DNA from 2 places in the Sporomusa termitida genome. Region 1 is predicted to be linked to the other one. Evidence: riboswitches for the same ligand, from Rfam matches in the RefSeq annotation. Region 1 holds a riboswitch; the other holds the start of a gene.
The links. Region 1 has a riboswitch for cyclic di-GMP ahead of SPTER_RS05065 (S-layer protein). Riboswitches for the same ligand answer to the same signal wherever they lie in the genome.

Region 2: another riboswitch for cyclic di-GMP. It lies ahead of gspE (type II secretion system ATPase GspE); the one in region 1 lies ahead of SPTER_RS05065 (S-layer protein).

What each region holds. Positions count from the first base shown of each region.
Region 1 is NZ_CP036259.1:1,124,843-1,129,183, reverse strand. It holds gene SPTER_RS05070 (nucleotide sugar dehydrogenase) at 1-781, opposite strand, end outside; gene SPTER_RS05065 (S-layer protein) at 806-1,960, opposite strand; cyclic di-GMP riboswitch class I at 2,137-2,220, opposite strand; gene SPTER_RS05060 (sulfite exporter TauE/SafE family protein) at 2,507-3,397, opposite strand; gene SPTER_RS05055 (DUF47 domain-containing protein) at 3,551-4,186, opposite strand.
Region 2 is NZ_CP036259.1:1,803,167-1,807,507, reverse strand. It holds gene SPTER_RS08115 (type IV pilus twitching motility protein PilT) at 1-220, opposite strand, end outside; gene gspE (type II secretion system ATPase GspE) at 275-1,951, opposite strand; cyclic di-GMP riboswitch class II at 2,055-2,137, opposite strand; gene SPTER_RS08105 (shikimate dehydrogenase) at 2,277-3,143, opposite strand; gene SPTER_RS08100 (carbon-nitrogen family hydrolase) at 3,175-3,954, opposite strand; gene SPTER_RS08095 (YqeG family HAD IIIA-type phosphatase) at 3,965-4,341, opposite strand, start outside.

The DNA.
Region 1 (4,341 bases):
CCAGGCCCGGATAAAACCCCAAGGCATTCCATTTGGTGTTCATCGCCGCAATCACATCTTGGGTGTTGATTTCCATGCGGTCAAAGGCCATTGCCAATTCGTTCATAAAAGCAATATTAATATCCCGCTGGGCATTCTCAGCCAGTTTGGCCGCTTCAGCCACTTTAATGCTCGGTGCTTTATAAACACCGGCCTGAATAATCAGCTCATAGACAGCCGTAATGGCCTCTGCGGTCTCCGTGTCGATACCGGCCACGATTTTGCAGATATTTTCCAGCTTATGCACCCGGTCTCCCGGATTGATCCGTTCGGGTGAATAACCCGCCTTAAAATCCTTACCGCATATTAGGCCTGATTCTTTTTCCAGTACTGGTATACAGACATCTTCGGTAACACCCGGGTACACAGTGGACTCAAAAACAACAATACTGCCCGGTGATAAATTTTGGCCAATTATTTTGCTGGCATTGATAACAGGCGCCAGATTGGGTGTTTTATCGCCATTTACCGGTGTTGGCACAGCCACAATAATCACCCTGGCCTCTTTTAGCCTTACCGGATCTGTGGTAAATTCCAGGGTAGTGCTGCTGATTTTTTCATCGCCGATTTCCCGGGTAGGATCAACCCCTTGTTGGTAAATATGAATTTTTTCCTGATTACTATCAAAGCCCAGCGTTTTAACCTTGTCGGCAAAGGCAACAGCCAGCGGCAGGCCAACATAGCCCAGGCCGACAACAGCCAGATAGTCTTGTTGGGCAAGAATGCCCTCTATGCTTCTCATTGCCGCAATTCACCTGCTTACTAGTTAAAAATAATGTGTGATGTGGCTCCACCAGGTTTCGCCCTTTTCCCCGCTTATCTTGTCTGTCAGATCGTAGTATTCAATACCGCCGACAAGGTTTTCGGCCAAGGTATAGTTAAGGCCTGCGCCCTGGCCCTTAAAGCCCTGCATCGAATTGCCTCTGCCGTTCATCTGATGGGCAATATACGTACCCTGCGGCTGATTGTAATATTTATAAAATATTCTATAGGTGCCTGGCCGCCAGGTTTTCAGATCACCGTAGTTAAGACTGAATACATAGCCAATACCCTCACCCCGGTTATCTTTCACGCTGGAATCCAAAACCATGGCTCCCAGGCCAAAATTACTGAAATTATAGTTGCCGCTCAGCGTGCGGATTGTGGTTTGCCGGCGAATGCTGCTATCTGTCTGATAATGGTACACACCGGCCTCCAGATTGTAATCAAAATCCTGATAACGGGCAGTGGCCACATAGGTTTTTATTGTGTCATTAGTCTCACCATAGCTCAGCGTATATTTCACAGGTCCGCCAAAGTCAAGACGGGCACCGTCAAATCCACTGTCATACACATTGCCTTCCGCCATCAGATAACCGAAAGAGCCCGCTCGCAGCGCCGTTGTGCCGATTGTTCCCGTTACATACAGGCGGGCAAGACTCAATCTATTATTATAATTGCTTATACTCTTTTGCCCGTCCAGCAGGCCATAGGCCCGCCAATCCCGAAAGATATCAGCATTAAAGCCCAGACGGGTCCGTATGCCGGCGGCATCCCGGTCCCAGCGGCCGGGGCCGCTGTTTTGCGCATAATGCAATCGAATTTCACCGTCAATATTCATCTTGTGATCCGGATGACTGCGCCGGTGGCCTATCTGCATTAGTTCATCGATCAGACTGGCATAGGTTGCCGGGTCAATATCACCAGGATGCGGGTTCTCCTGTTGGCCAATACCGGTATTGTCTTCTTTATTATTGCCGGTGGCAGCTGCAGCGGCTATGCTGCTTGCTGTCAGCGGGGCCCGCCCATAGGCAAAATCAGTTTGTTCAGCTACAGCCTTGGCCGCATATACCCTTCCTGCCGGCTTATCACTGCCTGGATTGCCTGTAAATACACCGGCTAACGCGGTTATTGCCAACAGTACGCTTACCAACTTTTTCACAGGTTACTTCACCGCCCTGATAATGATTTAGTCAATCGGTAATCCCTTTATTGCCATACCGCAGTTGTCAACGGTTCGATTCACTTCTTTTCAATTTGCAATTCAATATTTTTAAATTCGGATTCGTTAACAATATTCTTTATTAAAAACTACAGACAAAATGACTGCCAGGTTGCAGGTGCAACCTGGCAGTCATATACAAAGTACGTAGACCCATAGCTTTGCGTCCTTATCTTTCAATAAGTTTGCATAAGATTATTAAATTTAGTTAACTACACTTAAAGCTTAATTATTAGTATTTTATCATCACTACAAGATAATTTTCAAGTTTTATTATATAAAAAATCATATTATCTAACTTGTAATTTTTGTTAATATTTTTTTTAATTTTACTCACAATTATTTTAACACCTTGCGCAGCAGGACATAGGGTGAGTGTGTGCTGGCTGCCGCCACTCCTTACACTGAGCCAGATAAGGGCCGGTTAAGCACAAAAACCTGTGCTTAACCGGCCCTTAAATATCTCTTATCTTTGTTTGCAGATTATTACCGTATAAAGCATTTAAGTAAATCATACACAATCAACAAAACAGCCACTACCAATAACCCGGAAAAATAGGTACGGGTATCACAGGCGTTGATTCGCCGGGACAACCTTACCCCGGTACGGACTCCCAGCGTTGAGCCAAGCAGCATAAGCAAAACCAGCAGGAAATCCACATTTCCAGCCTGTATATAACGAAAGGCACCATAGCCGCTTGCTGCCAGGACCTGGAGAGTACTTGTGCCGACGGCAGTTTTAGTCGGCATACCCAAACAATAAACTAACAGCGGGAAGCTGATAAACCCGCCCCCAATGCCCAGCAGACCGGTAAGCAGCCCGACTGACAGGCTGAGCAGGATCGGCATCCAAATACTTAAGCTCAGTATATGGGACTGCTCAAATGCCGCTAATGGCGGCCACTGGCAGTTCTTAATACAATTCCACAGCTCGCTCTGCGGTTCATCAGTTCCGCGCTGCCGGCTCGCGCAGGCCTCCCTGTACATAAATACAGCTGTGGGAAGCAAAAACATAAGAAACCCCAGACTGATTATTAAATCTGCTAGCAGCACAGACTGTCCGCCAAGCGCGACCGGTTGTTGCGCAGTAAAAAACCGCAGCAGCCGGACACCGCCTTCAGCCCCAATCAGACTGCCTGCCGCGGTAAGGGCACCCATTTTGGTATCAAGTTTTTTATGCTGCCAGTGTTTATAGGCAGAAAACAAAGACGTGCAAAAAATCTGCAGCAAACTGCTGCCGATAGCCACAGGATAGGAAACATGAAATATTATTTTTAAAGACGGGGTTAATAAAAAGCCGCCGCCAATGCCAAACAGGCCTGTTATTATGCCGATAAGATAGCCAAGCAAAATCAGGCCCGGCCAGCCTGGATGCATATGCTCCGTGAAACCAGGGATTGCGAACACCTCCCGGTGCTGCCGAAATACCCGGCAACCTTACTTTATCATACACCTGTCCTCGCCAAAAACAAAACAAAGCCGGCCTATGTATTGTATACAGAAAGGAACCTGGGAGCGTTGCATTGCCAATTAGGCATATTTCAGGATGATGCCTTGAATGAGCTTGCTTACTTTCTCACAGAGATCAAGTGTATCTTCCAGATGTAATAAAATTTCTTTCCACTTTATCAGTTCAATCGGATCTTTGACCTGACCAAACAGTCTCACCATTTCCTGCCGGTAAATTTTGTCTCCCTGCTCTTCAAGCCCGGCAATCCGCTTGCATCTTGCTTCAATTTTGTCGCGCTGGGACTTAAGTTTGGGCAGTTGTCCCATCGCCTTATCCAGCTGCCGGCCGGCCTTGGCGATTAAAACCGCCAGTTCCATGGCACCGGCAGGAGCAGGACCGACATTGTACAACGCCAGACATTCCACCGTTTCCTTGATATGGTCAACGATATCATCCAGCTTTTGCGCCAGGGTGTAAATGTCCTCACGGTCAAAGGGGGTGACAAATGCTTTTTCCAGTAATGCCATAATACGGCCAGTCACTTTATCCGCCTGTTCTTCCACTGCATCCATGCGGCTCATTATGTCCGCAACAGCCAGCGGGTTATCCAGGGCCTCAAACAGGATAGCTGTGGCATTTTTTATTTCCTTTGTATTTTCCCGCAGGTGCCGGCAATACTTCTCTTCTTTGGACTTGAGTTTAAAAGGCAATCCCATTTACACTTTCCCCCTTATGGTCTAGACAGGCCGGCACCTCAGTTGCAAACCGGCTGATTGTAAGATGATACCGCTGTTTGTGCTGTTCGCTTTGTAGATGTAGATATCCTGCAGGCTGACGCTGGAAGGATCGCAACATTCGGCGCTAAAGAGCG
Region 2 (4,341 bases), 680 kb from region 1:
TGGCAAAGGAAAAATCAAGCTCACCGGTCTGCCAGAATTTCTCCTGCTGTTCCGGCGAGGCAATGGCCTCCAGCATTGTCCGGGTATCCTGCACCGTTAACGGTGCCGCATCAGTCCGGACCAGGCTGCCATTAAGGCGCAGCACGGGCGGTACGCCGACTGTAATATGTACATCAGAGGCTCGTTTCTCAACTGCGGCCCTCAGTAGTGCTTCCATCATCAAGGTATCCTCCATTATCTACGGCAATGACTGCTTACATTTGAAGTAACCGCGCTACAGACCGGCATAGGCCACCCGCATGACCTCTTCCACCGTGGTGAGGCCGGCCAGCGCTTTCCCGATCCCATCCTGACGCATCGACAGCATCCCCTGGCTTTTGGCGGCCAGCGCAATTTCATCGGCCGAGGCCCGCCTGGTAATCAATTCTCTGATGACTGATGTCACCGGCATGACCTCATGAATCCCCATCCGGCCCTTGTAGCCGGTAAAGCCGCAGGCTGCGCAGCCTGTGCCCCGCTGCAGGCATAAGGGCTGGTCCGGGGCCAGGCCGAGAAACAGCCGTTCCAGGGAGTCAGCCGCCGGTGTATAGCTGGTTTTGCATTCCGGGCAGATGCACCGGACTAAACGCTGGGCCAGTACGCCCAGGATGGAGGAAGCGGCCAGAAAAGGCTCGACCCCCATATCGATCAGCCGCGTAATCGCCCCCGGGGCATCGTTGGTATGCAGGGTGCTTAACACCAGATGACCGGTCAGCGCCGCCCGAATAGCGATATCGGCGGTTTCCGTGTCCCGGATTTCGCCGACCATCACAATATTCGGGTCCTGACGCAATATAGACCGCAAGCCCAGGGCAAAGGTCAGGCCGGCCCGGGGATTGACCTGGACCTGGTTGATACCGTCCAAACGGTATTCAACAGGATCTTCCACCGTAATTGTATTCTTGCTGATGGTGTTAATTTCTCCCAGGGTTGAGTAGAGGGTTGTCGTTTTGCCTGATCCGGTTGGGCCGGTGACCAGAATCATGCCGTAAGCCTGGGTGTACAGGCGGCGGAAGGTCTGCAGGTTATCAGGGGCAAACCCCAGCTTGCCGACATCCAGGATGACAGTCTGCTTGTCGAGAATCCGCATAACCACCTTTTCGCCCAGAATGGTCGGCAAGGTCGATACCCGGATATCAATATCACGGCCGGCTTCGGTAATCTTGATCCGGCCATCCTGGGGCAGGCGCCTTTCGGAGATATCCATGCCGCCGGTAATCTTGATCCGGGACACAATGGCGGCCTGGATATCGCGGGTAAAGGACGCCACTTCCCGGAGCACCCCGTCAATCCGGAACCGGACCCGCAGTGTTTTTTCCTGCGGTTCCAGGTGGATATCGCTGGCCCGTTCCCGCACCGCCTGGCTGAACAGCGAGTTAACGATGCCGATAATCGGCGCGTCATCAGCGGTTTGGACCTGGGCCATAGGCGCAGCTTCATCCGGCTTTAACTGATTAACTGCTTTTTCGACTAAGTCATTAACCCCATAGTATTGACTGATGGCCCGCATAATCTCCCGCTCCGCAGCAATAACCGGTTCGACCTCACACCCGGATGCCATCCGGACATCGTCAATGGCAAAAAAATTAGTCGGATCAACCATTGCCAGTGTAAGTCTATGCCCCTCTTTTTTTACCGGGATAATCTGATAGCGTTCAGCCAAAGCAACCGGAATGGTCGCCACAATTTCGCGGGCCAGAGCCATACCGGCAAGCTCCACATGCGGCACACCGAGCTGAAATTCCAGGACCTCGATAATATTGTTTTCTGTTATGTAACCCAGATTAATGAGGACCTTCCCCAGCCGCTCGCCGGTTTGCTTTTGCACAGTCAGGGCTTTGTCCAGTTGCTCCCGGGAGATCAGGCCGGCTTCAATCAGCAGATCACCTAACCGTTTGCGGTTGTTTAACATATATGCGCTCCATTATTTTATAGTCCGCAAAAAACTAATTTTGCTCCCAGTGGCTGAGGTGGTGTAGGAAAAAATGAAAACAACCGGCCAAGCAAAATATAACTATTTTTGCGGCCGGTTGCACTACTCGCTCCCCCTGGTCTAAGTGCCCAAATACAGACCAGAATTCATTGCTCCGTTATGCTGATAACAACAAGGTTGCAGATTTTTTATTAAAGTATATTCGCCTGACAATTTACAATTCCTGCATTTTTTTGTTAAGGTTATATAAACTTTAATAAATTTAAACAGCTATAAAAAGTATAATTGATAATGACTCTCATTGTCAAGATGGATTACCGCTTAATCCTGCCAGTAAGGCCTGGCGCATAACCGGCAGCGGCGCCGGAACCCCTGTCCACAGTTGAAAAGCAAGCGCCCCCTGTTCCAGCAGCATCCCCTCGCCGGTAACCACAGTATGGCCACGCCGGCTGGCTTCGGCCAAAAAACCGGTTTGCAGCGGATTGTAGACAAGATCGGAGATCACTGCTGTCGGCTTAATATGCGCCCAGGCCAGCGGCGGCTGGCTTGCACTGTCCGGATACATGCCTAAGGGGGTGGTGTTGACAATAATATCGGCCTTAGCCACTGTTTCTGCAAATGCCGCTGAGTCCCAGCCGCTGCTGTTCACCGGTGTCCCGGTGCCGGCAAATAGCCCGGCAACCGCGGCTGCCCTGGCCGTATCCCGGGCGCCAATACCGACGGCAGCAATGCCGCCTTCAACCAAACCGGCCACTACAGCCCGGGCGGCCCCGCCTGCCCCCAAAACAACAGCATGTTTCGCCTTGACAGCAACCCCGGCTGACAGCAGTGAGCCGATGTAGCCGCCGGCATCGGTGTTATAGCCAATCAGCCGGCCGGCGCTGATAACGACCGTATTCACCGCCCCTGCCAGGCGGGCACTGTCATCAAGGTCATCAAGGCAGTCAATAATAGCCACTTTGTGCGGGATAGTGACATTAACGCCGCTAAAGCCCAGGGCCGCTAACCCGGTTACCGCCTGGGGCAGCAACGCCGGTGGTGTGGGCAGCGGCAGATAGACATAGTCAAGACCGCTGGCCGCAAAGGCCGCATTGTGCATGGCCGGGGACAGGGAATGACTGAGCGGCCAGCCCAGTAATCCAACTTTTTGTGTTTTAGTCGTTATGATCATAATTTCTCCTTTACTCCGGCCCTATGCCCTTTTAACAGGAATAAAGATCAGGCCGGCGGTCGGCAAAAGTCAGCATATCCTTGCGGGCCCCGGCCACCCGGGCCGGATCGATTTCACCATAAATAATTGTTTCCCGGTCATCCCCTTCGGCGATGATCACTCCTTCCGGATCAACAAGCAGCGAATGTCCGTAAAAAGGGCTGCCTTTATGCTCACCCACACAGTTTACGGCACAGATATACAGGTGGTTTTCAATCGCCCGGGCCTGGACCAAGGTCCGCCAGTGGTGGCCCCGGGCCGCCGGCCATCCGGCCGGCACAAACACAGCCTGAGCCCCCTGCAATGCCAGTGAGCGGAATAATTCGGGAAACCTGAGATCATAGCAAATTGCCACTCCGGCCGTCATCTTGTCCAGTGACAGCAGCCCAAGTTTAGTGCCGGGGGCAAAAAAATGCTCTTCGCCATACATACTGAACAGGTGTACCTTCTCATAGCTGTTAATGATAGTGCCCTGCCGGTCTATTACCATTGTGGTGTTATAGGTCCGGCCATTACGACTGACGGGAACAGAGCCGGCAATGATGTTTACGTGATGTTTGCGGGCAATCCCGGCCAATTGGGTCATCAGCGGCCCGTCGATATGTTCAGCAGCCTGAGCCACATTTTTAAGAGCATAGCCGGTTGTCCATATCTCCGGCAAGATAATGACATCGGCTTTATCAGCAGCCTCTTCAACAAGTGCGAGGCCTTTGTTTTTATTGCCTGCCACATCACCGGCCACGATCTCCATTTGCAGCATTGCGATCTTCATCAATACCCTCCTATAGACGCCCGCTGGCCCGCAACAGGCGGATGGCCAGTTTTTCAAACTGCCGGGTAATCTTAGTGCCGATAAATTCCTGCGACGCCAGCGGCTGCACCCAGATTGTGAATAAACCAAGCCGGTTACCGCCCAGCATATCGGTAAATAGCTGGTCGCCGACCACGGCAACCTCAGCCGGAGTCAGCCCCAGCGTATGTACAGCCTGCCGGAAACCGGTCCGGGCCGGTTTTAAAGCCCGGGCCACAAAGGGGGCGCCACATTGGTCAGCAATAGCCTTTACCCTCTTATTGCCATTGTTTGACAGCAGACAGACTTTTAGCTCATGTCCGCTTAACTGCTGCAGCCAGGCACGCATGTCCGGGCCCAGTTCCGGAC